DNA from 3 places in the Bradyrhizobium sp. ISRA436 genome. Region 2 is predicted to be linked to each of the others. Evidence: riboswitches for the same ligand, from Rfam matches in the RefSeq annotation. Region 2 holds a riboswitch; each other region holds the start of a gene.
What was found. Region 2 has a riboswitch for cobalamin ahead of MTX23_RS03805 (DUF1636 domain-containing protein). Riboswitches for the same ligand answer to the same signal wherever they lie in the genome.
Positions count from the first base shown of each region.

Region 1: it holds a riboswitch for cobalamin, as region 2 does, so the genes downstream of both, MTX23_RS03070 (TonB-dependent receptor) here and MTX23_RS03805 (DUF1636 domain-containing protein) in region 2, are expected to answer to the same signal.
Region 3: it holds a riboswitch for cobalamin, as region 2 does, so the genes downstream of both, MTX23_RS35475 (hypothetical protein) here and MTX23_RS03805 (DUF1636 domain-containing protein) in region 2, are expected to answer to the same signal.

Region 1 is NZ_CP094519.1:662,752-673,335, reverse strand. It holds gene MTX23_RS03090 (MBL fold metallo-hydrolase) at 21-1,061, shown strand; gene MTX23_RS03085 (ABC transporter substrate-binding protein) at 1,083-1,874, opposite strand; gene MTX23_RS03080 (ABC transporter ATP-binding protein) at 2,126-2,899, opposite strand; gene MTX23_RS03075 (iron ABC transporter permease) at 2,896-3,918, opposite strand; cobalamin riboswitch at 4,051-4,177, shown strand; partial or broken gene MTX23_RS03070 (TonB-dependent receptor) at 4,172-4,411, shown strand; gene MTX23_RS03065 (hypothetical protein) at 4,520-4,681, shown strand; gene MTX23_RS03060 (hypothetical protein) at 4,791-6,077, opposite strand; gene MTX23_RS03055 (MFS transporter) at 6,249-7,487, shown strand; gene MTX23_RS03050 (MarR family transcriptional regulator) at 7,553-8,005, opposite strand; gene MTX23_RS03045 (chloride channel protein) at 8,087-9,871, shown strand; gene MTX23_RS03040 (amidohydrolase family protein) at 10,061-10,584, shown strand, end outside.
Region 2 is NZ_CP094519.1:805,968-816,551, forward strand. It holds gene MTX23_RS03770 (cobalt-precorrin-6A reductase) at 1-206, shown strand, start outside; gene cobJ (precorrin-3B C(17)-methyltransferase) at 182-916, opposite strand; gene MTX23_RS03780 (precorrin-2 C(20)-methyltransferase) at 913-1,644, opposite strand; gene MTX23_RS03785 (precorrin-8X methylmutase) at 1,647-2,276, opposite strand; gene cobG (precorrin-3B synthase) at 2,276-3,439, opposite strand; gene cobN (cobaltochelatase subunit CobN) at 3,436-6,684, opposite strand; gene cobW (cobalamin biosynthesis protein CobW) at 6,684-7,718, opposite strand; gene MTX23_RS03805 (DUF1636 domain-containing protein) at 7,715-8,089, opposite strand; cobalamin riboswitch at 8,180-8,389, opposite strand; gene cobO (cob(I)yrinic acid a,c-diamide adenosyltransferase) at 8,432-9,082, shown strand; gene MTX23_RS03815 (cobyric acid synthase) at 9,108-10,556, shown strand; gene cobD (threonine-phosphate decarboxylase CobD) at 10,561-10,584, opposite strand, start outside.
Region 3 is NZ_CP094520.1:121,614-132,197, reverse strand. It holds gene exbB (tonB-system energizer ExbB) at 1-627, shown strand, start outside; gene exbD (TonB system transport protein ExbD) at 632-1,057, shown strand; gene MTX23_RS35490 (energy transducer TonB) at 1,054-1,803, shown strand; gene MTX23_RS35485 (TonB-dependent receptor) at 1,828-4,590, opposite strand; gene mntR (manganese-binding transcriptional regulator MntR) at 5,240-5,698, shown strand; gene MTX23_RS35475 (hypothetical protein) at 6,189-6,602, opposite strand; cobalamin riboswitch at 6,717-6,918, opposite strand; partial or broken gene MTX23_RS35470 (IS110 family transposase) at 7,823-8,865, shown strand; gene MTX23_RS35465 (ABC transporter ATP-binding protein) at 9,634-10,386, opposite strand; gene MTX23_RS35460 (iron ABC transporter permease) at 10,380-10,584, opposite strand, start outside.

The DNA.
Region 1 (10,584 bases), 140 kb from region 2:
CGAAGAATAGGTCAGCCGCCATGATCTTTCGCCAGCTGTTCGACAGCGCGTCCGGCACCTACAGCTATCTGCTCGCCAGCCGCGCCGGCGGCGAGGCGCTGATCCTCGATCCTGTGCTGGAGAAAGCGGACCGTTACTGCAAGCTGCTGCAGGAGCTCGACCTGCGGCTGGTCAAGGCCGTCGATACCCACCTGCACGCCGACCACGTCACCGGTCTCGCCGAGCTGCGCGACCGTACCCAGTGCATCACCATCATGGGCGAGCAGAGCAAGGCTGACGTGGTGTCGATGCGCGTCTCCGACGGCGACAAGGTAACGATCGAGGGCCTTTGCCTCGAGGCGATGTATACGCCCGGCCACACCGACGATTCCTACAGCTATTTGATGGGCGACCGCGTCTTCACCGGCGATACGCTGTTGATCCGCGGCACCGGCCGCACCGATTTCCAGAACGGCAGCGCGCGGGAGCAATACGACTCGATCTTCAACCGCCTGTTGAAGCTGCCCGACGAGACGATGGTGTTCCCTGCCCACGACTACAAGGGCGACACCGTCTCCACCATCGGCGAGGAGAAGCGCTACAATCCCCGCCTGCAGGTGAAGTCGGTCGACGACTATGTCGAGTTGATGAACAACCTCCATCTGCCGAATCCCAAGATGATGGACGTCGCGGTGCCTGCCAACATGCATGTCGGCCTGCACCAGGACGAGCTCGCCAAGCAGGGGCTTGCACTGACCGCGCGCGACGCCATCGCGAGCCTCGGCCGGCCCGATATCTTGCTGGTCGATCTGCGCGAGAATGGCGAGCGAGCCAAGCACGGCACGCTCCCCGGCGCGATGCACGCGCCCTACCCCGGCATCTGCGAGAGCCTGCAGCCCGGCGGCATGCTGCGCGAGGTCGCGGCCGCAACCGGCCGCCGCGTCGTGTTCTTCTGCGCCTTCGGCGAACGCTCGGCGATGGCGGTGGCCGCCGCAAAGAAAGCGGGATTAGCGAACACCGCCCACATCGAAGGCGGCATCGACGCCTGGAAGAAGGCCGGCGGTCCGGTAATGCCCGGGTGATTTCGTAGCCCGGATGCAGGGTCAACGCGTCACCCGCTTCAGTTCCGCCGTCAGCCGGTCCAGTGCGTCGGCGAGCATCACGCCGCCGCACACGGTGAGCCGCTCGGGCAGCACGATGCGCTTGTTCGGGGGGTAGAAGCGTTCCAGCGCGGGATGCAGCAGGAAGGCGCGGCCCTCGTCCTCGGCGCGATCGCCGGCTTCCGACACCAGAATGAAATCCGGCCGCAGCTTCACGATCGCCTCCAGCGAGGCAAATCCGCCGGCCTCGAGGCCGAGCTCGCCGGCGGCATTGACCAGGCCGACTTCGGCCAACAATGAGCTGACCAGGCTGTTCTTGCCGGACACCCAGCCACGCCGCTCCAGCGGCAGCACACGATAATGATGAGCGGTGACCGCGCCCCGCGCGCGGGCGATTGCAGCATCGAGGCGTGCGATCTCGGCGCTGGCGCGATCCGCATGCTGCACGACATCGCCCATCTGGCGGATCTGCGCTTTCACCTCGTCGAGCGTGCGCGGCACCGAGAATTCGACAAGGTGAAGTCCATTGGCCTTCAGCAGGTCGCGCGTCTCGCGCTTGTCGAACTGGCTGACGACGACAACATCCGGCTTCAGCACCAGCACGTCCTCGGCCCCGCCGGACAGGACAGGATAGCGCCGCGCCTCGTCGGCCGCCCAGGATTGCCAGGCATCGCGAGCGAACGGGCTGAGCCCGAGGATCTGATCCGGATCGGCCAGCGACAGCACGAGCTGGTCGCTGCAGACATTCATCGAGACGATGCGCGGTCCGGCGGCGAGCGAGGTGCTGGCCGACATCATCCAAGCCAGAGCGGCAAACGTCAGCGCACAAAGGAATGAGCAAAGCTGGCGGCCACGACGGGGCTGCGCCCCCTCTCCCGCTTGCGGGGCGCGACGAGCAAAGCTCGCGCGGAGAGGGCTGGGGTGGGGGTATCGCCGCGAATCGTATTGTGGAGAAAGCCCCCACCCGCATCGTATCTGACGATACGATGCGACCTCCCCCGCAAGCGGGAGAGGTGAAACGAGCTCGCGGAAACTCCGTCGCGGCATCACACGTCCGCCCACGGCACGATCACCGCCTCGCGCTGATACTCGGCGCGATAGGCGCTGATCCGAAACACTTCGGCCATCACCGCTTCCGATAGCGCTTCGGTCGGCGCGCCCTGCGATGCCAATCGTCCCTCCGACAGCACCAGCACGTGATCCGCAAAGCGCGCGGCAAGGCCGAGATCGTGGGTTACGACGACAACGAGCACGCCTGTCTTGGCGACGCTGCGCAGCCTCTGCATCACGTCGACCTGATGGCGCGGATCGAGCGACGCCGTCGGTTCGTCGGCGAGAATCACGGGCGCCTCCACCGCAAGCACGCGGGCCAGCGCGACCCGGCTGCGCTCGCCACCGGAGAGTTCGGTGACGCGGCGGTCGCTGAACGCGGTGACGTCGACCGCCTGCATCGCCCGCAGCACCGCCTCCATGTCGTCAGGCGACAGCCGGGCGGGATCAGTCGCGCCGTGCGGATAGCGGCCGAGCGCGACGATGTCGCGCACCGGCAGCGGCCAATGCACCATGTGCCCCTGCGGCAGATAGGCAAAGCGCTTGGCGCGCTCGCGCAAGGACAGCGACGACAGCACATCGCCACCGATCCTGATGTCGCCGCGGGAGGGGATCAACCCGGCCAACGCACGAAGCAGCGTGGTCTTGCCCGCGCCGTTCGGACCAACCAGAGCCACCAGATGACCCGATGCAAGCGATAGCGAGATGTCGTGCAGCACTTTTCGGCGGCCGAGCGAGGCGTTGAGATCGGTTGCGGACAGCAGCGTCACGCCACGCCTCCGCCGAGCGCGCGGCGTTCGCGCATGATCAGATAGAGGAAGAACGGCACGCCGATGATCGAGGTCAGCACGCCGACCTTGATGTCGGAGGTCGAAGGGATGATGCGCACCGCGATATCGGCCGCCAGCAGCAGCGCCGAGCCGGTGAGCGCGCTCGGCACCAGGAGCCGCGCCGGATCGTGACCGATCACGGGCCGCATCAGATGCGGCGCGACCAGGCCGATGAAACCGATCGTCCCTGTCACGGCGACCGCACCGCCGACCCCGAGCGCGACACCCGAGATGACGAACAGCCGCAACCGCCCGACATCGACACCAAGGCTCTGCGCGGCCTCCTCGCCGAGCGTCAGCGTGCGGAAGCTGCTTCGCTGGCTGAGCAGGACGGCCGCGCCGGCCAGGATGAAGGGCAGCGCAATCGCGACATGCTGGAAACTGCGGTCCTCGAGCGAGCCGAGCAGCCAGAACGCGATCTCCAGCGCCACGAACGGATTGCTCGAGAGATTCATCACCAGCGCCGTCGCGGCACCTGCGAAGCTGGAGATCGCGAGACCCGAGAGGATCAGGATCAACAGTCCGGCGTTGCGTCCCGCGATCGCAAGCAGGGCGAACACCGAGCCGAACGCCGCGATGATCGCTGCGACCGGCAGCGCGTAGGAACGCACGTCGGCCAGCCCCAGCGCGATCACCAGCACCGCCCCGAACGCCGCCGCCTGTGGCGCGCCGAACAACGACGGCGAGGCCAGCGGATTGCGCAACAGCCCCTGCAGCGCCGCACCCGACAATCCCAGAATGCCGCCGATCGCAAACGCCAGTATGGTCCGCGGCAGACGGATCTCGCGCACGATCACCTGCGCCACGTCGCTGCCGCCGCCGAACAGCGCCTCGATCACCTTGAGCGGCGACAGCCGTACCGGCCCGATGCCGAGCGAGATCAGCACGAGCAGCACCACGAGCGCAGCGAGCGCCACGGTCGCGGCCAAGCGGCGCCGCGCCGCGACCTCGGTCGCCATGGCAAAATCCTGCACACTCATCGGATCAATGCTCTTACAGCGATCGCCGTGGCAGACAAGCGACACTCGGCGAAAACCGTGCCCGTCCAGCCGCAGCCCCACTCCCGCCGGCATTGACTTTAGTCTCCGGCCGAACCCTAGTGACCATGACGGTTCTTTCATGAGATGAAAAGGGAATGCGGTACGGGAAACTCCCCCAAGGCCGCGGCTGCCCCCGCAACTGTATGCGGTGAATCCTTCGTTACGCGCCTGCAGCTCCCGCACCATGGACAACGACTAGGCCAACACTCAGAGCCGCATTCCCGGCAACGCGACGGCCGACATCAAGCTCAGCGGGCAATACGACCGCTTCTTCTGGTCGGTCGGCGTGAACAACCTGTTCAACGCGCTCTACTACGACTACGCCATCGCCAGCTCGTTCACCGCGGGCCGCTTCTCGGCCTATCCGCTGCCGGGCCGGACCTACATGGTGCGGGCCGGCGCGACGTTCTGAGCCGTTGCAGGGCGGCGGGACGCATCCCGCCGCACCGTCTGCTCGCATTTCAAGCGCTTGCAAACTGGGATAGATTTTCCGGCACCATCGATTGCGCAGGGGAAATGTATGGGCAAAGCCGGAAAGAAGAGCAAGGGTCGCGGCAAGGCCAGCGAGCCGCCGAAAAAGCCTCCGCCGCCCCCAACGCCGCAGGACGACGAATATTATGAGGACGGCGACATCGCCACGCCGAAGCTCGATCGCTACGGCAATGACGACGAGCCGTTGTAGGCGCATGCCTATCCACGCCGTCGTCCTGGCGAAAGCCAGGACCATTACCACTGAAGCGAGTTGGAGGGCGAGCTACGGCCCCAGCCTGCTAACTAACTTTCAGCGGTGGTTATGGGCCCTGACCTTCGCCAGGACGACGCGTTGAAGCATCGCGCAAGAACCCCTCACTCTCGATTATCCGGATGCTCGCGGCGTCGAGCAGATGCGCGCCGAAGCCGCGCGATAGCGACGACGCGAGCTGCGGCGAGACCAGCAGCAGCGCGGCGGTGATCGCCAGCGGCACGGCGCCGGGCCAATCGAGCCGCACCGGCGTCAGTTCCTCGGTGCTGCCCCGATAGGGACCCTTGCCCGCGGCGATGCGGCCGCATTCCCCGATGATGTCGCGCCGCGTGCCGTCGCGTGACGCGCTGCCGAGCAGCGCCAGCATCGCAAGATGCGTCCGCACGCCGGCGCGGCTCTCGGCAAGCGGCTCTGGCGTCTCGCCGCGCGAGACCCGCAGCAGCAGATCGACGAGATCGGTGCCTGCGCGGTGCGCGTTCATCGGCTCGACCAGCCGCGGATTGCAGTCGATCAGCAGCGGGGTTGCGCTGTCGAGCGGCATGATGACGTCGACCGAGAGCGCCCCGTGCCAATTGAGATGCGCGCCGATCGTCTCGAGATAGCGGCGGATCGCCGGCCGGCTGACGCTCTCCTTGATCGCCTCGCCGCCGCCGACTCCGGCGGCAACCTGCCGATAGGCATGGAAGCCGAGCAACTCGCCGCGGCAAAACACCGACTGCGCCTTCTCGGTGGTACCGGTGACGAGGTCCTGCACCAATAGTTCTCCACCGATGTCCCCGCTTGTTTGGAGATCGTAGAGCGCGAGATTGAGATCGCCTGCGTCGCGCACGATCCACACGCCGCGGCTTGCAGTGCCGATCGACGTCTTGATCACCGATGGAAACCGGGTCGCCCCGCGCAGTTCGTCGAGCGAGGTGACGATCCGCGTCGGCGGCTGCGGCAGGCCGAGTTGATCGAGCAGGCGGCTGAAGCCCGCCTTGCTGTGCACCCCGCGGTAGCTGGCGAAATCCGGCAACGCGAGCCCAACGCGCGGCTTCAGCCGCGCCTCGCCCCGGGCGAACAGGAAGCCCTGCTCGTGGGTCGGCAGCAGCACGTCGAAATGTTGCGATGCCAACAAACTTTCGACGAAGCGCAGGAAGCCGCCCGGATCGGTGCGCAGGCCGGGACAATGGTGGAATTTGCGCACAAAGCGCGAATAGCGCGCCAGGCACCAGCGCGAGGGGTCGCAGACCTCGACGTGATGGCCGGCCGCACCCAGGATCGTGATCGCCTCGCGGCCAGAGGTGCTGGACCCCTCTGACACGAGCACCCGGAGCGGCTTTTTGGCGTCGATCATGTCCGATCATCGCCGCAATGCCGCACTTTGTCGCCGCCTTTAATGCCGCACGTGTCGATCCGGCACCCACCCCGGGGGCAGCCATGCAGCTGCGTTCATGGACAATTATCGGCCAATGTCTATTTTTCACTCCGCCCTGCCGGGCAGTGACGACATGGGGTTCTCTCCGAGATGGTCGATATTCTGGCCGCACAGCAACAAGCGAAGGCCGACAGCGCGCTCCGCACGCTGACGGGGATTTCCGTCGCGCATTGGGTCAGCCATTTCCATATCTTCGTGCTGCCGATGCTGTTCCCGTTCCTGAAACAGCAGCTCGGCGTCGGCTATGTGGAGCTCGGTTTTGCGCTGACGGTGTTCGCGGTGGTCTCTGGCCTCACCCAGGCGCCGATCGGCTACCTCGCCGACCATATCGGGGCGCGCAGGATCCTGCTGATCGGGCTGACCGTCGGCGGCTGTGCGTTGATCGGGCTCGGCCTGCACCTGAGCTATGCTTCGCTGATCGTCTGCGCGGTGCTGCTGGGGCTCGCCAACAGCGTCTACCATCCGGCCGACTACGCCATCCTCTCGGCGCATATGGACGCGGCGCGGATGGGCCGCGCCTTCTCGATCCATACCTTCGCCGGCTTCCTCGGCGGCGCGGTGGCGCCGGCGATCATCGCGGCGCTGGTCGCGTGGATCGGCGGGCTCGGCGCCCTGGTCGTGGCCGGCGCAGTCGGCCCGCTGGTGGCGCTGTTTCTGATCGTGCTCGGCATCCCCGATGCGGGCGCGAACAGGAGCAAGGCCAAGGACGCCACCGCGCCGAAGGCCAGCGTGATCACGCCGGCGCTCATCGTGCTCACGGCCTTCTTCACGCTGCTCAGCCTGTCGACATCGGGCATCAACAATTTCGGCGTGGTCGCGCTGATGGGCGGCTATGGCGCATCGTTCTCGACCGCCAACATCGCGCTGACCGCCTTCCTCGGCGCCAGCGCCGTGGGCGTGCTCGCCGGCGGCTATCTCGCCGACTGGACTCACCGCCACAGCCAGGTCGCGGCGGCCTGCTTCGCCGTCAATGCCGCGCTGGTGCTGCTCATCGCGCTGGTCAATCTGCCGTCGGCGGCGCTGACGCTGGCGATGGGCCTTGCCGGATTCCTCGGCGGCGTGATCGCGCCGTCCCGCGACATGATGGTGCGCAACGCCGCACCGCCCGGCGCCGCAGGCCGCGCCTTCGGCATCGTCTCCACCGGCTTCAACTTCGGCGGCATCGTGAGCCCGCTGCTGTTCGGCTGGATCATGGACCAGCACATGCCGCACTGGGTGTTCGGCGCCTCCGTGGTGTTCATGGTGCTGACGGTGCTGCTGGCGCTGCTCACCGAGCGCAAGCCGCAAACCTCGGAATATCCCGGCGAGGCGAAGAGCCCGCGCGCCTGACGCGGGAAGCCCCTGGCGCTCTGTGATGATTGCGCCGCGTCGGATAGCTCGCGCGCAAAGCGCCGTCATTCCGATCGTCGCGACAGCACCTGCTTCAGCAGCGGCTCGATCCGCGACAGCTCATCCAGGTGAGCCGCGGAAAGCTTGGCGAGATGATCCGCCGCGAGGCCGGTCAGCTTCAACAGCACCCGCCGCTGGTCGGAGGGATCGAGGACGCGCTCGACCAGCCCTGCCTCGGAGAGCCGGTCGACGAGCTCGACCGTGGTGTGGTGACGAAGCCGCAGCCGTTCGGCCAGATCGCCGATCGCGACCGGTCCGCCGCCCGGATAGCCCCGGATCGCCAGCAATGCCTGATGCTGCCTCGGCGTCAGGCCCTCGGCCTTCGCCGCCTCCTGGCTGAACTCCAGAAAACACCGGATCAGGTAGCGAAATTGCGACAGCGCCTCGTAATCGGCCTGGCTCGGAACCCGCTTTCGGGCCCGGGCGGTCGATTTCAGAGGATTTTTCGACGCTGCCATTCCATATCTCCGGCTTGTAATTATATCGCAATGCGATATGAGGCCGCCCATTGTCAACCTGATCCGGGCCTTCCGCCGTCCATGAGCGTCCTTTCCGCCAAATCGAATCTCCCCGCCAAGACCACTCACCGTCTCGGTGACTTCACGACCGACCCGCGCGTCGTGGTGATCTCGGCCATCGCCGTCGTTGTTGCCAGCGCCGGCGTGATCGCCGGCGTCGTGCTGCTGCAGCTGATCAGGCTTGCCACCAACATCGCCTATTTTGGCCAGTTCAGCTTCGCCGACCTCAAGCTGCAGGACTCGCCGCTTGGCCTTTGGGCCGTGCTGGTGCCGGTCGCAGGCGCGTTCATCATCGGCCTGATGGCGCGTTTCGGCAGCGAGAAGATCCGCGGACACGGCATTCCGGAAGCGATCGAGGCCATTCTGCTCGGCCGTTCCCGGCTCGACGCCAAGGTCGCGGTCCTTAAGCCGCTCTCATCGGCGGTCGCGATCGGCACCGGCGGCCCGTTCGGCGCCGAGGGCCCGATCATCATGACGGGCGGCGCGATCGGCTCGCTGATCGCGCAGATGCTTCCGGTGAGCGACAACGAGCGCAAGACCCTGCTGGTGGCGGGCGCCGCCGCCGGCATGACCACCGTGTTCGGGACGCCGATCGCCGCGATCATGCTCGCGGTCGAGCTGCTGCTGTTCGAATGGACGCCGCGCAGCTTCATTCCCGTCACGGTCGCGGCCGTGGTGGCGGCGGTCGAGCGCACCTTCCTTCACATGCCCACCCCGCTGTTCCCGTTCACCGGCAGCGTCGACATCTCGGTGATCCAGCTCGGCGCCTGGGTGCTGATCGGAATTCTCTCCGGGCTGCTGTCGGGCGTGCTCACCCAGCTCGTCTATGGCTGCGAGGATATCTTCCTGAAGCTGCCGATCCACTGGATGTGGTGGCCGATGATCGGTGGCCTGGTGGTAGGCCTCGGCGGCCTGATCGAACCGCAGGCGCTCGGCGTGGGCTATGACAACCTTGCGGCGATGCTGCGCGGCGACGTGGTGCTGAAGGCCGCGTTGCTGCTGCTCGTGGTGAAGGCCATTATCTGGTCGGTCGCGCTCGGCTCGGGTACGTCGGGCGGCGTGCTGGCGCCGCTGCTGATCATGGGCGGCGCGATGGGGACAGCGCTGAGCGGCTATCTGCCGTCCGCGAGCCCCGGCTTCTGGGCGCTGCTGGCGATGGCGGCGACGATGGGCGGCACGATGCGCTCGCCGCTGACCGCAACCTTCTTCGCCGTCGAGCTCACCGGCAACACCCACGTGCTGCTGCCGCTGATCGCGGCCTGCGGCACCGCCCATGGCGTCACGGTGCTTCTGATGCGGCGGTCGATCCTCACCGAGAAGGTCGCCCGACGCGGCCATCATTTGGTGCGCGAGTACCGCGTCGATCCGTTCGCGTTGACGCGTGTGCGCGACGTGATGACCAAGGCGGTCGAGACGGTCCCCGATACCATGACGCTGCACGGCGCCGCCGCCTTCCTGACCAATCCGAAGACCGGGCACCCCAGCTTTCCCGTCGTCGATGCCAACCATCACGTGCTCGGGGTCATCGATCCGCCGGCCGTGCTGCGCTGGCGTCGCGCCGGCAAGCATCGCACCGCGACGCTCAACCAGCTGTTGACGGGAAGCAAGATCACCGTCGCCTATCCCGATGAATATCTTGATAGGCTCGCCGACCGCTTGATGCAGGTCAACGTCTCGCACCTGCCGGTGATCTCGCGCGAGGATCAGCGCCTTGTCGGCTATATCGGCTGGAAGGATTTGATGCGGGTGCGCGCCAGGCTGCAGGCCGAAGAGACCCAGAAGACGTCCTTCTTCGGCGCGCGATAGGTCTGCACCGGCGTCCGCGGCGGAGGGGCATCCGCTCCGCCGCGGAACCAATTTCCTCCAGGCGGTCGCGCGATCTTCGCTGGCAAAACACCGCCAACGCATCCCAGAGCTTCATCGGCAGCGGTTGACAGCATCATGGGCTCTCCCATGATGCCGGCTAACCAAGAACAGCCAACGGGATGACACGCCATGACCTCGACCCCTGACCTCGTGATCCGCGGTGGGACCATTGCCGACGGCAAGGGCGGCGATCTCTATGAGGCGGACGTCGCCATCGCCGGCGGCCGCATCTCCGAAGTCGGTAAGGTGCAGGCCAAGGGCAAGGAGGAGATCGACGCCAAGGGCAAGCTCGTAACGCCCGGCTTCGTCGACGTCCACACCCATTACGACGGTCAGGTGACCTGGAGCCAGGACATCACGCCGTCGTCGCAGAACGGCGTCACCACCGCGATCATGGGCAATTGCGGCGTCGGCTTCGCGCCGTGCCGGCCGAGCGATCACACCCGGCTGATCCAGTTGATGGAAGGCGTCGAGGACATCCCGGAGCCTGTGCTGAGCGCCGGCATTCCCTGGGAGTGGGAGAGCTTCCCCGACTACATGGACTGGTTGTCGAAGCGCAATTTCGACATGGACATCGGCGCGCAACTGCCGCATGCGGCGCTGCGCGTGTACGTGATGGGCGAGCGCGGCGCGCGCCGTGATCCCGCAACGCC
Region 2 (10,584 bases):
TGGAGACGATGCGCTCGCGCGCGATCGAATGGATCGTCGCCCGCAATTCCGGCGGAGGGGGCGCGCGTGCCAAGATCGATGCCGCCCGCGCGCTCGGCCTTCCCGTGATCATGCTCGCGCGGCCGCAACTGCCCGACAGACCGCGGGTGGAAAGTGTCGCTGAGGTCATGGAATGGCTCGGTCATCGCGCATGCCTCGGCGCATAGACCCAGCGGCCGACGCGGCGCGTCGCTGAATTGCCGACGATCACCAGCGTCCGCATGTCGGCCATCTCGGGCCTCGCCTCATGCAGCCTGACCGTCTCGATCCGCTGATCGGGCGTGCTCACCGCCCGCGCGAACACCACGATGCGCTCGCCGCAACCGGCTTCTCGCAAAATCTCGAGCGCGCGGCCGAAGCCCTCGGGCCGGCTCGCCGAGCGTGGATTGTACATCGCGATCGCGAAATCGGCTTCCGCGGCGAGCCGCAGGCGTTTCTCGATCATCGGCCACGGCTTCAGATTGTCGGAGAGATTGATCGCGCAAAAGTCATGGCCAAGCGGTGCGCCCGCGCCCGCCGCCGCCGCCAGCATCGCCGTCACGCCGGGCAGAACCCGAATGGGCAGGTCGCGCCATTGCGGGGCCGCCTCGAGTGCCTCGAACACGGCGGACGCCATCGCAAAGATACCGGGATCGCCCGACGACACCACGACGACATGGCGCCCTTCGGACGCGAGTCGCAGCGCTTCGCCGGCGCGCTGCAACTCCACGCGGTTGTCGGACGGATGCAGTGTCAGCCCGTCGCGCGGGCGCACGCGCGCGACATAGGGCGCATAGCCAACGATGTCAGTCGCAGCCGCAAGCGCCGCGGAGACTTCCGGCGTGATCAGGGCCTCGTCGCCCGGTCCCAGTCCCGCGATGGTCAAGGTCCCGGTCATTCCGCTGATCCCCCGCGGCGGCCCTGCCCGTGCACCAGTACGATCGCAAAATATGGGCAGTCGGCCGCGTCGACATCCACGAGTCGCGCGACGCGCTGATCCGGCATGGTGCCGCGTTCGACCAGCCATGCCTCATTAAGGCGGCCGGCGGACGCTAGCGCGCGGCGAACCTTGGTCAGATTGCGTCCGGTCTTCATGATGACCAGCGCGTCGGAATTGCGCATCCGCTGCTCGAGCTCCGCTTCCGGCAGCGTGCCCATCAGGACGGTCGTGACGTCGTCGCCGAGCGCGATCGGCTGGCCGACGGCATTCCAGCAGCCCGCCATTCCGGGAATGCCGGCGATCACCTCGATTTCGACGCGGCTCTGCAAGCGCGAATGCAGGTGCATGAACGAACCGTAGAAATAGGGATCGCCTTCGCAGAGCACGACGATGTCGACCGCGCGCGCCAGCCGCGCAAGGCGCTCCGTCCATTCGTCATAGAAGGATCCGAGCAGGCGGGCATAGTCCGGGCTGTCGAACGCGATCTCCGTGGTGACCGGATATTCCATCGGGTACTCGCAGACATCCCTAGCGAGCAGCCCTTCGACGATGCGGCGGGCCTGGCCGGGATGGCCCTTTTTGCGGAAATAGGCGACATGCCTCGCCGCGCGCACTGTGCGGTCGGCGCGTACGCTCATCAGGTCCGGATCGCCTGGCCCAAGGCCGCAGCAGATGATGCGCCCCATCGCTATTCGCTCCGGCTCGCCAATGCATTGACCGCGGCAACCGTGATCGCCGAGCCGCCGAGGCGTCCCTCGACCGTCAGGGCGGGTGCGGGCGGATCGGCCATCAACGCAGCCTTGGATTCGGCGGCGCCGACAAAGCCGACCGGGCAGCCGATGATTGCCGCCGGCCTTGGGCAATCCCGCTGCTCCAGCATGTTGAGCAGATGGAACAGGGCGGTCGGCGCGTTGCCGATGGCGACGATGGCGCCGACCAGATGCGGCCGCCACAGCTCGAGCGCCGCCGCGGAGCGCGTGTTGCGCATGGATTGCGCGAGCGCAGCAACGGCTGGGTCACCAAGCGTGCAGATGACGGCGTTGCCGGCCGGCAGGCGTGCGCGCGTAATTCCTTCCGACACCATCCGTGCGTCGCACAGGATCGGCGCGCCGTTCTGCAGGGCGGCTCGCGCGGCGATGGCCATGCCGGGCGTGAAGCGGATATGCGCCTCAAGCCCCACCATGCCGGCAGCATGGATCATGCGCACAACCACCGGCTCCTCGTCCGACGTGAAGCGGGCGAGGTCGGTCTCGGACCGGATGGTGGCAAAGGATTGCCGATAGATCGCGGCCCCGTCGGTCTCATAGGTGTGTGGCATCAGCAGCCTCCCACCAATGCGGAGGGATCGGCGACGATGCTCGCGCCGCTCAGTCCGCGCCTCACAGGCGCATCTCGCGTCGAGCCGTTTCGGACAAGGTCAAAACCCTCGCGTGTTGCAACGAGCGTGATCGTGGCCGGACCGGAATGCGCACAACCCTTGGCGCAGCCGGAGACGTGGAGCCGGGCGTCGGGCGGGATATGGGGTGCAAGCGCAGATGCCAAAGTGCGCGTATCGGCATGGGCCTCACGGCAGCGCGGCGCACCGCTGCAGGTGATCGCGCGCAGCGCCGGATCGTCGGCCCGTGTGATGAGGTCAGTATCGTGGGGCATGTCGCGCATCCCTTCCGCCAGCAGCATCCGCCACGGCGTCAAGCGAAGCGCTTGTGCGTTAGCAGCGAGACGGCGCAGCGTTCCATGCGGCATTTGACCGAATGCAACCCCGACCATCGTGCCCGGCGCATAAAGACCGGGAGACGGGTCGGCCGCGCGAGGCGCCGGTTCGGCATCGCCGCCAAGCGCATCGGGCAGGCGTGCGCCCGTGGCAATATGGGCTGCCATCCGCCGCCTGTCGCCGTTGGCGCCGCCCGAGGCGACGAACCATTCGGCCAGCGCGAGTGCGACCGGCACGGCCTCGCTCCGTGTGACACAACGGCCGAACCTAGCACCATCGGCGCGCACCAACAGCTTGCCGGCGGGATCGCGCTCGATCCGGACGTCAGCAGACGCTCCGGCCAGCACCCGCGCGTGGCCGTCATCGACTGCAAAGCCAAACTTGGTCGGAAGCTCGAGCGAAGCGCCGACAAGAGCGAGCTCGAGTTCGGCTGCGAGCGCGCAACTATCATCACCTTCGGTCCAGAACGGCGTCACCAGAACATTACGCTGCGCTTCGGTCTCGGCATCAGGATCGAGCAATCCGAGCCGCGCGAGCCCGTCGAGCAAGGGCGGGTGGCCGCGATCGCCGACGCCGCGGATCTGGAGGTTGGCGCGGCTGGTCAGATCGATCAGCCCGTTGCCATATTGCCTGGCTAGGTCAGCGATCCCCGCTGCCTGCGTAGCGTCCAGCCGTCCACCGCGCGGGCGAATGCGTAGCACGAGCCCGTCGCCCGACTGCATCGGTCGCAGCGCGCCAGGGCACCATCCTTTGATGGCCATGGCGCTCATGAGGCCTCCCGCAGCGCGGCCGCGATCGAATTGCGCCGCGTCTTCCAGAGTGCGGCCTCATGCAATCGCGTAAAACATGTTTCCATCGCGGCCAACGCTGCTGGATTCTCGCGCGCCATGAATGCGCGAACGTCGCCGTTGCCCAGCGTCGCATCATAATAGAGATCGAACAGATGCGGCGGCACCGCGCCGGCAAGGTGGGCAAAGGCCGCCATGTGTTCGAGCGTCGCGGTGATCTCGGCCGCGCCGCGAAAGCCGTGACGCATCATCCCCGCGATCCAGGCCGGGTCGGCGGCGCGCGCGCGCACCACCCGCGAGATCTCCTCGGTCAGCAACCGGGCATGCGGCTGATCCGGCCGCGTCGCGTCGAGGTGATAGAGCGATGGAGCCTTCGCGCCGACGCGCTGGGCCGCCGCGGCGACGCCGGCCTCATGCGCGGCATAGTCCGCCGCAAGCAGCAGATCGGTCTCCGGCAGATCCTGGGTATGGACAAAGGCATCGGCCGCGGCGAGCCTGGCCTCGATGCCGGCGCGGTCCGGCCGCATTTCGCCATCGGCGGCGAATGCAAAGGATGATGCCGACAGCCAGGCTTCCCCGGCGGCTTCGCGGGATTCCTGTGTGAAGACATCCAGCGTCGAACCGGCCCCAACCCCATATTGCCCCGGACGAGGTCCGAACACGCGCGAGACGCGCCGCGTATAGGGATTTTCGTCGCCTTCCTCGCGGCGCTCGGACAGCGCCTCGGCCGCGGCCTCGAACAACTGGGCGAGACCTGAGAAGACGTCGCGGAACAGCCCCGACACGCGCAGCGTGACGTCGATGCGCGGCCGGCCGAGCTCTGCCGGCGCGATGATGTCGTAGCCCGAGACCCGGCCCGAGGCGTGATCCCAGCGCGGCGCGAGCCCGGCGAGACGCAGGGCCATCGCGAAATCCTCGCCGGCGGTGCGCATCGTCGACGAACCCCAGAGATCGACGACGAGGCCTTTCGGCCAGTCGCCGTGGTCTTGCAGATGACGGCGCAACAATTCCTCGGCAAGCTTGACGCCTTGCGCATGCGCCGACGGCGTCGGCACCGCGCGCGGGTCGACCGCATACAAATTGCGTCCGGTCGGCAGCACGTCGCCGCGCCCGCGATACGGCGAGCCCGAAGGCCCCGGCGCAACGCGCCGGCCGGAAAGCGCATCGCGCAGCGCACGCTTCTCCGCCTCGCCGCACGCGCCCTGGCCGAACACATGCAGGCCGTCGCCGAACTGGCTTTCCTTGAGATCGCAGACGAAGCGATCGATCTGTGGAATGGCTTCGGCCGCCGAGACCGATGCGGCGAGACCGAGATCGTCCTCCAGCCCGGCGAGCCGCGCTTCCTCGCGGATATCAGCAATCAGGCGCTGGCGCCGCGTGGGATCGAGGCCGTCGGCGGTCGAATATTCATCAAGCAACTGTTCGAGCCGGCGCAGGCTCTCCGGCAATGCGGCGTTCGTTAGCGGCGGCGGCAGGTGGCCGATCGTGACCGCGCCGATCCTCCGCTTGGCCTGAGCCGCTTCGCCGGGATCGTTGACGATGAAAGGATAGATCACCGGCAGATCGCCGATCAGCGCCTCCGGCCAGCAGCAGGATGACAATGCGACCGATTTGCCCGGCAGCCATTCGAGCGTCCCATGCGCGCCCATGTGCACGATGGCGTCGATACCCTGCTGCCTGAGCCAGAGGTAAAACGCGACATAGGCGTGGCGTGGCGTACGCGAGAGATCGTGATAGTCGGCGTCACGCTTGCCGACGTCGCCGCGCTCCGGCTGAACGGCGATGAAGGATTTACCGCATCGTATCGCCGCGAATTGAAATTCGCCGCTGTGGCAATCGGGATCATGCTCCGGCGCGCCCCAGGCGTTCGCGAGGTCGTCCTGAAGCTGGCGCGGAAGGCCGGCCAGCGACGCGCGATAGTCGGCGACGCTCCATGTCAATTTCTGCTGCGGCAGAACCTCGCCGAGTGACTCCACCGCCTCGACGTCGAACCCGGCGACCGCGAGATCGGACAGCAGCACATCGACGGAGGCGAGGGCATCGAGGCCGACCGCATGCGCGATCTGGTGGGGGCGGCCAGGATAGTTCGAGAGCACGACAGCGAGCCGTTTCTCGTGCGTCGGCTTATTCGCGAGCCGGTGCCAGGCGGCGACGCGCGCGGCCACAGCGGTGACACGCTCGTCGTCCGGCCGGTGCGCAAGACGCGCAAACTGGAGATCGGGATCGCGCTCGCCGGGAGACTTGAAGCTCACGACGCCCGCAAACACGCGGCCGTCGACCTCCGGCAGCACCACGTGCATCGCCAGATCGCCGGGGGAAAGACCGCGAAGTGACTCCGCCCAATCGTCGCGCCGCGCTGTCGACAGGGCGACCTGGAACACCGGGCAGGATGCGGAATCGAACGGCGTCGTACCGTCGTCGCCGACCGCGGAGAAGGCGGTCGCGTTGACGATGGCGGCGGGAGGGCACTGTGCAAACTGGGTGCGCACCCAATCGGCGACGCCCGCTGCCTTCAGCGAGCTGACGAACACGCCGTAAGCATCAAAGCCCTTCTGCCGCAGCGCGCCGATCAACGCGTCGACCGGCGCCGTGTCACCGGCCGCGAGATAGGAACGATAGAAGGTCACCAGCGCCCGCGGCCGGTTGTCTGGCGCCGGCAGTGTCGCGACGGCACCGAGCCCGGGATCGTAGACTCCGATCTCCGGAAGATCGATCTCGCCGACGACCGGGCCGGCATAGAGCCCCGACGCCAGCGCGAGCTGGGAGATCACGGCCTGCGCCGCAACGGGACCACCCTTGTCGCAGAGCACCTTGAGCCGTCGCAGCGTGGAGACCGGCAGGGTAGAGAATTCATCCAGCCGCAGGTCATCCCGGCCATCCGCCGGCAGCACCGCAAATGCGATGTTGCGCTCTCTTGCCAGGCGATGCAGCGCGGCCAGCCCATATGACCAGTAGGGTTCGCCGCCGATCAGGCGCACGAGAATGCCGCGCGCCTGCGACAATGTCCGTTCGATATAGGTGTCGACCGACAGGGGGTGGCGCAGGTCCGCCAGATTCGCGAGCCGCAACGACGGCAGCGACCCGCAGCCGCGCCGCCAGCCGGATGCGAACGCGGCAAGATCGCTGTCGGAAAACGAGAGCACCGCGAGCTCGGCCGGATCCTGGCCGAGGTCCCTTGGTGTCGCGGTCTCGTCAAGACCGCGGCTCTCGCGGAAGACGACGTGCATCAGACACCAAGTCGCGCCCTGATGGCGGCCTCATCGATATCGCCGTGTTCGCCGATCACGACCAGCTTCGACTGCCTCGGCCGCACGCCCCAGGGCACGTCGAACTGATGCCTCACGCGTTCGCCGACCGATTGCACCAGCAGGCGCATAGGCTTGCCCGCGATCGCGATATAGCCCTTGGCGCGCAGCACATTCTGCTCGCGCGCCAGTCCCTTGATCGATGCGACCAGCGCATCGACATCGGAGACTTCCGGGAGGTCGATCACCACGGAATTGAAATCATTGTGTTCGTGCTCGTCCTCGCCATCGTGGTGGGATGGACGCGCCGCCAAGTCGTCCTCCGCCGCGGCCTCGAGACCCAGGATCACGCGGGCGTCGACCGCGCCGTCGACGACGGGCAACATCGGCACCTGCCGCGGCATTTCGGCCGCGATCGCCAGCCTGGCGGCTTCGAGGCCCTCGGAGCCAGCGAGATCCGCCTTGGTCAGCAGCACGATGTCGGCGCAGGCGATCTGATCCTCGAACACCTCAGACAGCGGTGTCTCGTGGTCGAGACTGTTGTCAGCCGCGCGCTGCGCGTCGACCGCGACCGGGTCGGGCGCAAAGCGGCCGGCGGCGACGGCCTCCGCATCGGCCAGTGCGATCACGCCGTCGACCGTGATCCGCGAACGGATCTCCGGCCAGTCGAACGCTTTAAGCAGCGGCTTCGGCAGCGCGAGCCCCGATGTCTCGATCACGATGTGGTCGGGTCTCACGCGGCGCGCGAGCAATTGCTCCATCGCCGGGATAAAATCGTCGGCGACAGTGCAGCAGATGCAGCCATTGGCGAGTTCGACGATGTTCTCGCTCGGACAATTGGCGTCGGCACACGACTTCAGGATTTCCCCGTCGACGCCTTCGCGGCCGAACTCGTTCACCAGCACCGCCAGCTTCTTGCCGTTGGCGTTCTTGATCAGATGCTGGATCAGCGTCGTCTTGCCAGATCCGAGAAAGCCGGTGACGACGGTGACGGGCACCTTGGTAAGCGTGTTCATTCTGCGGCCTCTGGCACAACGGCTACGGGTGGAATGCGGGCGAGCGATTGCTTGCGAAAGATTTCCGGACGGCTGCGCCACGGCACGATGCCGTCGGGTGCCGCGGCATAGGCGGACGCACCCGCGATCACATCCGTCGCATTTGCCGCGGACAGGCGGCCATAGACATAGGACCAACGCCCCGGCGCACTGAGCGCGACCGAGCAACCCTGGCTGCACGCCGACAGACATTCGACCGGAACCAGATTGACGCCATCAGGCACGCCGGCGTCGAGAATCGCCGCATGCAGCCGCGCGCCGGGCGTGGTCTCACCTTCCGCGAGCGTCTGGCCGGCACGGCAGGTGATGCAGACATGAAGTGTAACGCTCATCGCCCTTCCTGACTGACAGCGGGAGGCGATGAGGCACACGAACCGATCGATGGAAAGGTTCGTTCCCCGTCGCGGAACACCCCGTCCGCTGGTCTCAACTGCTGCGCTGGCAGGTCTCCCGGCTTGCGGAGCAGGGGGCTTCCCTTCGATCCCCGCCTTCCCGATTCCGTTGGGAATCAGTGGCTTTGGGCATCTCTCCGGTCACGGTCGCGGGGGCGGCTGCGCTTTGGGCCGACTTGAGCCCTATCGCATTCCCTCTTCGCCTGTCGTAGGACAGGCACCAACGCAGGGCCCACCATTCGTCCAAGCCCGGAACTTGTCAAGCCGAAGGAACGTCAGATGATGTCTGAACGAGACGCCGCCGAGGACGAAGCCGGTGGCTCCGAGGCCGCGCTGGAAGCCCGCCATGCCGCCAAGATGGCCAAGAAGAAGGTCGCCCGTGATCGAATCATGGCCACCAAGAGCGGTGAGAAGGGACTGATCATCGTTCATACCGGGGCCGGGAAGGGAAAATCATCCTCCGCCTTCGGCATGATCGTCCGCTGCGTGGCACACGGCTTTCCCTGCGCCGTGGTGCAATTCATCAAGGGCGCCTGGGATACCGGCGAACGCCGCCTGCTGACCGGGCATTTCGGCGACCTCTGTCAATTCCACGCGATGGGTGAAGGCTTCACCTGGGAAACGCAGGATCGTGCGCGCGATATTGCCGCCGCGCAAGCCGGCTGGGAGAAGGCCAAGCAACTGATTTCCGATCCAAGCTTGCGTATGGTCGTGCTCGACGAGATCAACATCGCGCTCCGTTACGATTATCTGGCGATCGCCGATGTCGTCGATTTTCTGAAGACGTCAAAGCCGCCGATGACGCATGTCGTGCTCACCGGGCGCAACGCCAAGGAGGAGTTGATCGAGATCGCCGACCTCGTCACCGAGATGACGCTTGTGAAGCATCCGTTCCGGTCCGGCATCAAGGCCCAACCGGGCGTCGAGTTCTGACAGCATAGCCGGGCACGCAAAGGCGATGGCGCGCACATTGATGATCCAGGGGGCGGGCTCGGACGTCGGCAAGTCGCTGATCGTTGCGGGCCTCGCGCGCGCGGCGAAGCGGCGCGGCCTGCGCGTGCTGCCCTTCAAGCCGCAGAACATGTCGAACAACGCGGCCGTGACCGTCGATGGCGGCGAGATCGGACGCGCGCAGGCGCTGCAGGCACTTGCCGCCGGCGTCGAACCGCATACCGACATGAACCCGGTGCTGCTGAAGCCGGAGAGCGATGTCGGCGCCCAGATCATCGTGCAGGGCAAGCGCGCCGCAACGGCGCGCGCCCGGGAATATGCCGCGATGAAGCCCTCATTGATGGATGCCGTGCTGGAGAGTTTCGCGCGGCTGAAGGATCGCGCCGATCTCGTGCTGGTCGAAGGGGCCGGCAGTCCTGCGGAAGTCAACCTGCGCAAGGCCGACATCGCGAATATGGGCTTTGCCCGCAAGGCCGAGGTCCCGGTCGTGCTGATCGGCGACATTGATCGCGGCGGCGTCATTGCGCAACTCGTCGGCATCAAGGCGGTGATCGATCCTGAGGACGCCGCGATGATCCGTGGCTTCGTCATCAACAAGTTTCGCGGCGATCCAACGCTGTTCGATGACGGCTACCGGCTGATCGAAGCCCGCACGTCATGGCGCGGGTTTGGCGTGCTGCCTTACTTCGTCCGCGCTGGCGAGCTTCCGGCCGAAGATGCGCTTGGGCTCCGCGAGGCGCGCAAGCCCGGCCAGTGCAAGATCGCGTTTCTTGCGCTGTCACGCATCGCCAATTTCGACGATCTCGATCCGCTGAAGCTCGAACCGGGCGTCGATCTCGTGATGGTGCGTCCCGGCGACGCCATTCCGGGCGACGCCAGGCTCGTCATCGTGCCCGGCTCGAAATCGACGCGCGGCGATCTCGCCTTCCTGCGCGCACAGGGCTGGGACATCGATCTTCTGGCACATCATCGCCGCGGCGGGCATGTGTTGGGGCTGTGCGGCGGATACCAGATGCTCGGACAGAGCGTGGCCGACCCCGACGGGATCGAAGGCTCCGCCGGCGAAACGCGCGGCCTCGGACTTCTTGATGTTGCGACCGTCATGACCGAGCAGAAGACGCTGACGCGCGTCGACGGCGTCCGTGCCGCCACCGGTCAACCGATCAGCGCCTATGAGATCCACATTGGGCGAACCGACGGCCCGGATCGGGCCCGGCCGTTCGCGTTTGTTGACGGCGCGCCGGAAGGCGCTGTGTCCGGCGATGGACGCGTCCACGGCAGCTATCTGCACGGCCTGTTCGCGTCAGACGATTTCCGCAAGGCTTTCCTCGCGCAACTCGACATTCCCGCCGCGGATCAGGCGTACGGCGCCAGGGTCGACGGCGCGCTCGATGCGCTCGCCGATCACATCGAAGCCCATCTCGACGTCGACGGGCTGCTTGCATTGGCGCGGTGAATCGTCAGCGCGACAAGATCGCGGCAAG
Region 3 (10,584 bases), on a different replicon from region 2:
GGACTTGCGTTTGCCACTCTTGTGACCTGCACGGTCTGGCTGTCCAAGACGATTGAGCTGTTCAATGCACGCCGAAACGTGAGACGCGCGCTGCGTGAGCTCGCGGCGGCCAGGAGCGTCGAAGAGGCGGTGCGGACAGTGCCCGCGGGGCCGGTGGCGCGCCTGCTCGATGGCGCCGTCGCAGAGTTGAAGCTCAGCACCGATCGTATGGATAGGGATGGGATCAAGGCCCGCATCCTGTCGCGACTGCAGCAGATCGAGGCCGCCGCCGGCCGGCGCATCGCGTTCGGCACGGGCGTGCTGGCGACCATCGGTGCGACCGGGCCCTTCGTCGGCCTGTTTGGCACGGTCTGGGGCATCATGAACAGCTTCATAGGCATCTCGAAATCGCAGACCACCAATCTCGCGGTGGTGGCGCCCGGAATCGCCGAGGCGTTGCTAGCGACCGCGCTCGGGCTCGTCGCGGCGATTCCGGCGGTGGTGATCTACAATCTTTTCGCCCGCCAGACCGCTGCCTACCGGGCGCTGCTCGGTGACGGGGTTGCGGAGATCGCGCGGCTCGCAGGCCGCGATCTCGATAGTGGCACGATTATCGTGCCACGACCGCACCTCGCGGCCGCGGAGTGATCCGGTGGCGGTCAATCTCAGCCAGTCCGGCACCGAGCTCGCCGAGGTCAATGACATCAACGTGACGCCGTTCATCGACGTCATTCTCGTGTTGCTCATCATCTTCATGGTGGCGGCGCCGCTTACCACCGTCGATGTCGCCGTGGACCTGCCGGCCTCGAACGCGCAGCCGCATCCGCGTCCGGACAAGCCGGTGTATCTCACGGTGAGGCCCGATCTCTCGCTGTCGGTCGGCGAGGCGACGGTGAGCCGCGCCGTGCTCACCGCGGCACTCGATGCCGCAACCCAGGGCCAGAAGGACAGCCGGATCTTCCTGCGCGCCGACAAGACGGTTCCCTACGGCGAGGTCATGCAAGTCATGAATGGACTGCGGACGGCCGGCTACCTGAAAGTGGCGCTGGTCGGCGTGGAGCAGTCGGCCGCGCCGTGACGGATCTTGCGGAAGACGTCTCGGATCTGAGGCGCTGGACATTCTCCGGCCTTGTCGTGATCACGCTGTACGGCGGTCTCGCGGCATCCCTAGTGGCATGGCGCGAGCCCGAGTATCTTGAGCCGGCCGAACCCTCCGGCGCGGTCGTGGTGGATCTTGCACCAGTGTCGGCCGCGCCCTTGACGACGCCCACGGACGTTGCGCCCGGTCCCGAGCAGACGCTTGCCGAGGCCCGGCCAGAGGCGAAGCCCGACACGCCGGTGCCGGACGACACGCCGGAGCTACCGCCGGCCCAGAATCCCGACGCCGCCGTCGATGCGCCAACCAAGGCCCAGCCCGAAGCCGTGCCCGAGCAGCAGGCTGCAGCCGCTACCACGGCCCCGGCTGCGGTTGCAGACCGCGTCGCGCCGGTGGCCGCCGCGCCTACGCAGGGACGGCCCGACCGCAAGGCCGAGCAGGCGATCGTCACTTGGCGTTCGCAGATCCTCGCGGCTATTGAGCGCAACAAGCGCTATCCGGAAGCCGCACGTTCCCGGCACGAACAGGGGATCACGCAGGTCCGGTTCATGCTGGACCGCAAGGGGCTGGTCAGCGATGCGCAGGTCACACAAAGCTCCGGCTCGAGTGCCCTCGACGGCGAAGCCATCGCCTTGCTGCAGCGTGCGCAGCCGTTTCCTGCGCCGCCCGATACGTTCGCAGGCCAATCGGTGGCGGTGAAACTGCCGATCCGCTTCACGGTCAAATAGCAGCGGTCGAGCGCGACAGAGCTGTCAATTCGTCGCGAAGACACGATCGCCGGCACCGAAGCGGTAGTTGACGCCGACGCGCACGGCATCGGTCCTGACCCGCGCGTCGGTATCCACCAACGTCACCGCGCTGTCGGGCAAGGTCGGCGTCGCGCGGAACGCTCCGAGATCGGAGTGCTGGTAGTCGATCGTTGCGGTCCAGTTGCCGGTCAACCTGGTTTCGATGCCGGCGCCGACGGCCCAGCCAAAGCGGAATCGGTCCACGCTGTAAGGTGTCGTGAAGCCGACGCCGGCAGCGGTCGTGCCCGACACTGATCCGGAAGCCGTGACCGTGCCGAAGGGAACGCCGGCTGAGACATAGGCGAGGGTCTCCGGGGTGACCGCCACGCCGATGCGGCCACGCACGGTTGCGAGCCAGTCGAACCGATAGGAAAGATCGGCCGACATCGGCGCGTCGAGCGGGGCCAGCGCCGGATTGCAGACCGCGCCCGGGCACGTGGTCGCCGAGCTGCCGCGTTGGTTTCCGTAAGTGAAATTGCCCTCGATGCCTGCGACCATACGGCCCGCAGTCCAGTCGTAGCCGGCCTGGATGCCGATGCCCGCATGATCGAGGCTTGCGACCGATGTGTTGCCGAACAGCGGCGTCTCTGTCGCGGTTTCGATGAAGCCGGCATGGGTCTTTGCCGTACCCCAGGCGTAGCCGACATGGCCGCCGCCATAGAAGCCGCCCCAGCTCCACGCCGGCGCGGGCGCCGCCTTGGTGAAGAAGGCCATCGCGTCCTGCCCGCGCACCGCGCCGATCGGGGCATCGGCCGGCGCGTTGGCCCCGTACTTCACGTTGAGGAACAGCTTGAAGGTTCTGCCGGGCAGCAGGATCTCGTCCTTGTGGAATTGCACGGAGTTGCGGATGTTAGCGTTCAGCAGATTGTCGCCGATCAGGCCCGTTGCAACTTCGACCGGCCCCCAAGCCGACGTCCGCCATCGCTGCCGGTGCTCAATCTGAAGCTTGAGCAGGTCGTAGCCGTCGGTCGGCGTATCGAACTCTGCAAAGTTGTTTTGCCTGAACGCATGCAGGTAGTGCAGCCTCGTGGACCAATTGTCGTTGTGCCAGTAGATGCCGCCACCGGCGCGCATCGGCGGAATGCGCGGCACGTTGGTGCCGTCGGTGAAGGTTGCCTGCACGACGTCGAACTGTCCCTCCACGCCGAAGATGCCGCCCGCGAGCGGCGACACATCCCACTGCCAGGTCAATTCGCCGCCGCGGAAGATCGCATCGTCCTGTGAATAGGCGACCTGGATGTAATCGCCGCTGCTGGCGGGCGCGCAGGTCGAAAAATCCGCGTCGCAGAAATTGCCGGTCGCCCGGCCGTAGATGAAGTTGCTGTAGCGCGTGTAGTAGAGATTGGCGTCGAACCGAATATCGCCGCGCGTGCGCCTCAGGCCGACTTCCACGGTGTTGGCGGTCTCGAGCGTCAGATCGGGATTGCCGATCTTGAAGGTCTTCTCGGAATCGTCGGGCCCGCTGGCAAACAGCTCGAGCGCGCGCGGAGCCCGCTGGATCCGCTGCAGCGTGAGGCTGGCCTGAAGGTAGGACGGCAGATCCTTGATCGTTGCGAAGCTGATGCTTGTCGGCAGGAAGCTTGATCGGGATGGTGCGCTGGCAGGTTCGTTCGGCGGCGGCAGGTAGCTTGACGGAAATTCGAATGACGTGCCGGACACATCGACGTATTCGAGGCGGCCGGCGAGCTGCGTCCGCAGCGCATCGGTCAGTTTCAGCTCGTCGAAGAAGTACGCGGCGGCCGTCGCGGTCTGCGCGGGCCGCAGGATCGCCTGGCCGACCGTATCCAGGCGCTGGTAGGCGCCCTGGGCGCCGACGATGCTGGTCAGAGCTCCGAACGGCGTTGCAAGCGGCTGCGTCTCGAACTCGAGCTTCCCCTCCGTCTGGCGGTTCTTGAATGTTGCGCCGATGGTCTGGAAATCGCCGAGGACCGTGCTGTTGTTGACGACCTCATCGTGCCGGTAGTCCGAATAGCCGAGCCAGTAGCGCACGGCGGCGAACGCTGCCGCGTCGGGCCGGTATTCGCCCTTGCTCGCGATCTTGGTCTGCTCGAGCTGGTTGTGCTGCTGGGCCTCGGACGTGGCGATGCCGGGAACGTGGTAGTCGCTCGTGAAGCGCGAGATCGACAGGCCGGCATAGCCGCCATCGAACAGGTAGGAACCGCCGATCGACGCGCCCGCACTCTCCATGGCGGAGTTCGGCTGGCGTCCGTTGAACGTCGGCGCGGGATCGGGAGGAACCAGATAGGGATAGCTCGGGATGCGATAGTCCTTCGCACCGCGGCCGTAGACATCGGCATGCACGGCGGCATTGCCGCTTCCGGCGTCGAGCAGAAGGCCGCTCTCCCAGCCGCTGTCGACCGAGGTGACGGCCGATCGCAGCTCGGCGGCCAGGCCTCCGATCGGCGCGGCGGTCGGGATGCGATTGTTTGTGACGTCGACGACACCGCCGACCGCCTGCGATCCGAACCGCAACGCGGCCGGCCCGCGAAATACTTGCGCGCGCTGCAGCGCGAGCGGATCGATCGGCACGGCGTGATCCTGGGCGATGTCGGAGACGTCGACGGCGCCAACGCCGTTTTCCTGGATGCGGACCTTGGCATCTGAGAGTCCGCGCAAGACCGGCCGCGAGGATTGGGTCGAGATTCCTGCCGATGTGGCGCCGGGCGCGGTGAAGAACAGATTTCCGAAGCCCTGGGTCGGGCTCGACTGGAATTGATCGCTCGTCATGGCCGAAGGCGCGAAGGGCGGGTTGCCGGAACCCGGCGTCGCGGATTGGACTGACGCCGGCGGAGATTGGGTCACGGGCCGGCCGGCGGCTTCTTCCGGGTTGGCACGTCGGACCGGCTTACGCTGCCGGCCCTCGACCGTCACCTGCGGAATGTCCACTTCGGCCGGCGAGCCAGAGGACGTAGGCGGGGCCGCCGTGCTCGATGATCGGGAGGCGGGTGGTGACGCCGCCTCGGATGGGGCGGATGTCGCGGGAGCGGCAGGCGCCGCAGGAGGCTGCTGGCCTGGTGTTGCTTGTTCTGCCGGCGGAGCGGCCGTCACCCCGGGTGAGCTTTGCTGGGCACGGGCGAATCCGCTCAGGCACATCATGACAATCGACGTCGTGCTCAGAAGAGCCGAGCGAGTTACGCGAACGTGCATTTTCAATCCCCCGCGGCAGCACCGCGGGCGAAGCGGTACTTAGTAGGTACACTAAAATGTAGATGATGCTACAAATGCGAGGCATTAGCTACAATGTCAAGCCTGTTGCAATTGCGAAGCTGTTGCAAGAAGGCGAGAGGCAATTGCGTGAGCTTGCAATGTCGCTACGGAGGCCCCATGGTCGAATGTCTGGAGATTCTGGATTTTTCACATGCGTCCAAAGCCTTCCATGGATGTCGCGGTATCGCTTCACGCGCTCCCCACCGAGCAGGCGCAGGCGCGGCGTTTTGGCAAGGCCCGTTCGGCGCGCTCGACTGCGATCCTCGAGGACTACGTCGAGCTGATTGCCGACCTGATTGATTCGACCGGCGAGGCCCGCGCCACCGACATCGCGCGGCGGCTCGGGGTGTCTCATCCGACCGCGATCAACACGATCACGCGGCTGAAGCGGGAAGGCCTGGCGGTGGCTCGTCCTTATCGCGGTATTTTCCTGACCGAGGAGGGTGAAGCGCTCGCCAAGCGGGTGCGCGCGCGCCACCGTCTGGTCCTGGAAATGCTGCTCGCGCTTGGCGTGCCCCGGGAGACCGCGGAGGCGGACGCCGAAGGCATCGAGCATCATGTTTCAGACGCTACCCTCAAAGCCTTTTCGGATTTTATTAAGAGATCGGGAGTGAAGAGGGCCAGTTGACGGTCTTTACGGGCGTCTATACGGGCCGTTGAGGTCCGATCGGCTTGCGGTTCAGCCGCTTTCGAGACGTAGGGCCGATCGCTGGGGTCATCTGCACATGTGTTCTAGAGAGGCTCAGCTTGACCGATGCCAATCGCTGGCAAGTTGAGCGCGAACCGCGTCGCCCTGAATCCCTGGGACGAAGCCGCTCTTCATCAATCCAGGCCGCTCGAAGTCGCGCAGTCCGTTGCGGACACCGAAGTTCATCATCAGACATGGAAATCAGTAGCGTGGTAGGCGATGCTACACAATAAAGCCTCGACTTCAAGATCAATATTCCGCTCGGCGGGGAGCGTATACTAAGGCCCGCTGCTACTTGTTCTGGCGCTTGCGGATATTTAGAACGTGCATTCGCTCGCGGCTCGGCTGAGACTAGCCCGCTGCGTTCTGGGCCACCGCATCGGTGACGTTATGCTGGCCGCTATCCTCGATGGTCTGGGACGTAATCGTCTCAACGCTGGCAGGTGTCTGCAGCGGCGTGAGGTTCAGGCGGCTCCCGCTGGTGTTCTGCTGATCTAGCTTCAGCGTCGAAGGCGAGCCGTCCGAGGCTGCGGCCGTCGGTGCTGCGCGAGGCGTTGCCGCCGGCTTTGACTGCGATCGTGAGGCCGTGGCTGAACGCTTGGCCATCGTATAGCGCGACAATCTGGTTGGGAAGCACTGTCACCCTGATTGCCGCGCGGCAGCCATCGGGACGGCCGGGCCTCACCGCAGGTTTTTGGGGCGGACTGACCGTAACCGGCGGCAGGGTTTGAACCGATTGAGCTTGCTGTGCCTTGGCAGGGCAAATCCCGAGCGGCAGAGCTGGAAGAAGGAAGCTGTGAGCGAGCAGGCCGGCGCGCAGCCGCCTGGGTATGACGGAAAACACGAGCAGACCTCGGCATGACGTAGTGGCACGTCACAGCGAACGAGGTCTCACCTCGACATAGTTGGACCTACGCAAGGTGAAAGCAATGTCTGTACTCCCCGACCGACATTTTCGCGTGTTACCACGGCTGACGGCAGGTCTCCTGGCTCGCGGGTCTCAACCTTGCGTCGCCTTCCCAGGACCAAGTTTCCCAGTGGCCTATGACGAAAAATTCGCCGCTTACAGTTGCGGGGGCAGCTGCGGCATGAGGGGAAAATCCCCGCACCGCATTCCCTTTTGATCCCAGTGAAGGGGAACCGTCGGTCGTCATCGTAGAAGTGGGCGAGGCGCGGAGTCAATCCCCTCTCTGACAAGTCTGTAGTTGTCTGCACACGCGAGCGGAATAGTAACCGGGGCGAGTGAAGGAGCGGGTACGAATGGTCGCGGTAGGGACGAGGATTTCTCCTCGGCCACCGGGTCGCGGGAGGCGGTCGGGAGGCGGGCGACCGGGGTCACCGGAGGCGGTCGCCCGCCCGCGGTTGGGTAGGATCGAGGCGCGGACCGGGCTTCGCATGATGCCGACGTTTCCTCGATCCCCCCTATCATTCCGTACGGCGGGTTTACCCCGATACGGCTGGAAGGCTGGCTTTCAGATGGGGCCTTCCCGGCTTCCACACGAGCTTAAGTCTGCTCCCGACATCCACGGCGTGTTAGCCAGTTTGTATCCATCCTTCGTACACGACGTGGTCCAACGGTTATCCCGCACTGCACGGTGTCGGGTCGTTAACTCGATCGTGCACCACCATGAAGTGGGACACTACCCCAGGGGTCCTCGCTCTTGCCCGAGTTATGTTGTCTCGACCCGTCATCACTTAATCGACCCCATCCGCCCCACTCGTGGGCACATCGCGATTTGCCTCAAAGCTCCTCAAAACACCTCGCGATCACGGATTGAAATCGGCTCTAAAGTCCAAGCGATGAAAGCGGATTGTACTCGCGATGGCCGAGCTAGTTGGCGCGAGCCTTTAGGGTGAAGACGAAGCGGTCCGTCCTGCGCACCTCCAATGTGGGTAGCAATCTTGATCGACTCGCCAATCGGGCTCATGAACGCTCCTTTGCGCGGCGGCGATCAGGGTGAGACGCGCTCTCATCCTGATTGATGCGGTGGAACGGCCCGCTCCGACAGCATCATCGTGCTAAGACGTGGTCGTTGTTCGAACGCCACAAGGAGGGACCGTTCCATGAAACAGGTTAGCACCATCGGATTGGATTTGGCGAAGCACATTTTTCAAGTTCACGGCGCGGGTGGCGATGGCTCACCGGTGTTCAACCGGAGACTACGGCGCAGCGAGGTGCTGCATTTCTTCTCGAAGCAGCCAGCCTGCCTTGTGGGAATAGAAGCCTGTGGCAGCGCTCATTATTGGGCACGAGAGATTGCAACTCTCGGCCATGAAGTGCGACTCATCCCACCAGCTTACGTCAAACCGTTTGTGAAGCGTGGAAAACGGATGCGGCGGATGCCGAGGCCATCAGCGAGGCTGTGACTCGCAAGACCATGCGCTTCGTTCCGATCAAAACGGCTGAGCAACAAGCCGCAATGATGGTCCTGAAGAGTCGCGCACTTCTGGTGAAACAGCAAACGCAGACGATCAACGCCCTGCGCTCACATTTGGCCGAGTTGGGCATCATTGCCGCCGCTGGCCGAACAAAGGTCGAGGCGTTGGTTGCAATCGTACGGGATGTAGCAGATATCCGCTTGCCTGCGGCAGCGCGCGTCGCCCTGACGGCAGTTGCCGATCAAATCGAGGCTCAGGCGGACCAGATTGACAAGCTCGAGCGAGCCATTGTTGCTGCGGCAAAGACCGACAAGGACATGCGCCGACTGACTACGATCCCCGGCATTGGAGCCATTACAGCAGCGACCATCAAGGCGCTGGTGCCAGATCCCGGCGGCTTCAAATCCGCTCGTCACTTTGCTGCCTGGCTGGGACTGACGCCGCGACAGCATTCGAGTGGGGGCAAGGAGCGGATGGGACGCATCTCGAAGATGGGAAACCCCGAACTTCGGAGCCTCCTCGTTCTTGGGGCGACATCCGTCCTGCGAATTGCCCGGAAGGCCGATCGGACGCGGCCATGGTTGAAGGCGCTGCTCGCCAGACGTCCGTACAAGGTGGCAGCGGTCGCGCTGGCCAACAAGACAGCGCGAATTGCTTGGGCGCTCTTGAACAAGGGCGGGATTTACCGGTGTCCGGAGACGCTGGCGACGACTACGGCTGCCGCTTGATGAATACAGCGGCTGTCAAAGAGATCTGACCGGCGCGGGCCGGCAGAGGGCAAGGAGCAATAACAGGCGATGAACCCACGGGACGAAATCCCGGCATGAGTGAGGCTGGCGCGACAATGCGCATCAAGCGCGTCTGATTGATTTAGCCCCTTGTGTCGCGGACTTCATCGAGGCCAGCAGTCATGCGCCGCGCTTTACAGGCCGTATACATGACCGCACCGCTCCCATGTGTGAAGTCGACTGAGAAAGTTCTTGCGCCCGCGGGCCGTTCCATACATGTCGCGCTATACTCCTTGTTTGTTGTATTTTAGAACAGACGCATTCCCTGAAGAACGCCTTGCTAAGAAGCGAAACGCGCTCGCGTGAGGAGCTGAATTGGTTGCATCCCGGCGCTCTGCACGATGCCCAGGAAAAGAGAGCCCGGCAGATGGAGACCGGTTCACACACCAGCGATTGGCTGTTGTCGGCCGGTCAATGATTGAGAAGTGGCAACTCGCGCTGGCGCCGCCTGAACCGCTGGTGAGATGATGGTTTGGGGGCTTGGCCTTCTTTCAGCGCTCGGACAAAATCCCAAGGTCGGCGCACAAAATCGTAGCTTTGGTAGCCGGGGGTCCGCTATTTCCTGGCATCGATCGAGAATGTTTTTGACAACGATTACTCCGCTGGTGTCGCGGGCTTTGGCACCGTGGTGCAGGGTGCGCCGCTGAACGGTGAAGTTGTCCTTCATGACGGACTTCTGAGGCCGGCCTGTCCCTGACGCGTGGGGCGTCAGATCGCGTCGTCGACGATCAAATGTGGCTTGCCCTGCGAACAGGATTCGACACGCGCCCTAATGCGAAAGGTTGCGGCAAGGTTTTCCGGCGTCAGGACATCAGCCGCCGCGCCGAAATCGTGCAACGTTCCATCGGAGAGGATAGCGACCTTGTCGGCGAATTTGAGTGCCAGGTCGAGATGGTGAAGCGCGATCAGCACAAGCATACCGTCATCATGCGCAAGGCTGCGCACCTGCCGCATCGCTTCGAGCTGGCGGTGCATATCCAACGCGCTGGTCGGCTCGTCCAAGAGCAGCACCTGCGGTTCGCGCACGAGACATTGGGCAAGGCCGACGAGCTGGCGCTGTCCACCGCTCAGCTCGGAAAGGATTTCCTTGGCAAGATCGCCCATATCGAGTGCTGCCAGAGCCTGGTCCACCGCCACCAGATCAGACTTCTCCAGGCGCCAGCCGCTGACCTGCTTGCGCGCAAGAAGGACGGATTCGAACACCGTCAGCACGGCGTTTGCCGTTTGGTCCTGCGGCATATAGGCAATGGCGCGATCCGGATCGGGCACGCCTTCCAGCCGGCACTCGCCGGATCCTGGAAGAATGGCTGCCAAGCGACGGAACAGCGTCGACTTGCCCGCGGCATTCGGTCCAATAACCGCCACCACCTCGCCGCCATGACAGGACGGAAGCGTCACATCACGCAGCACCTCGCGTGATCCGAAGCGGGCGCCGAGGCGATGCGTGCTCAGCACTACCATATGTCCCTTCCGCTTCTCAGGATCAAATACAGGAAGACCGGCAATCCAATCGCCGAGGTGACGATGCCGATCGGCAGGACGGCGCCGGGCACCACGATTTTGGCCAGGATCGAGCTCAACGACATGATCAGCGCGCCAGTCAGCGCGCTGGCGGGCAGCAGGAAGCGCTGGTCTTCGCCGACCATCATGCGGGCGATG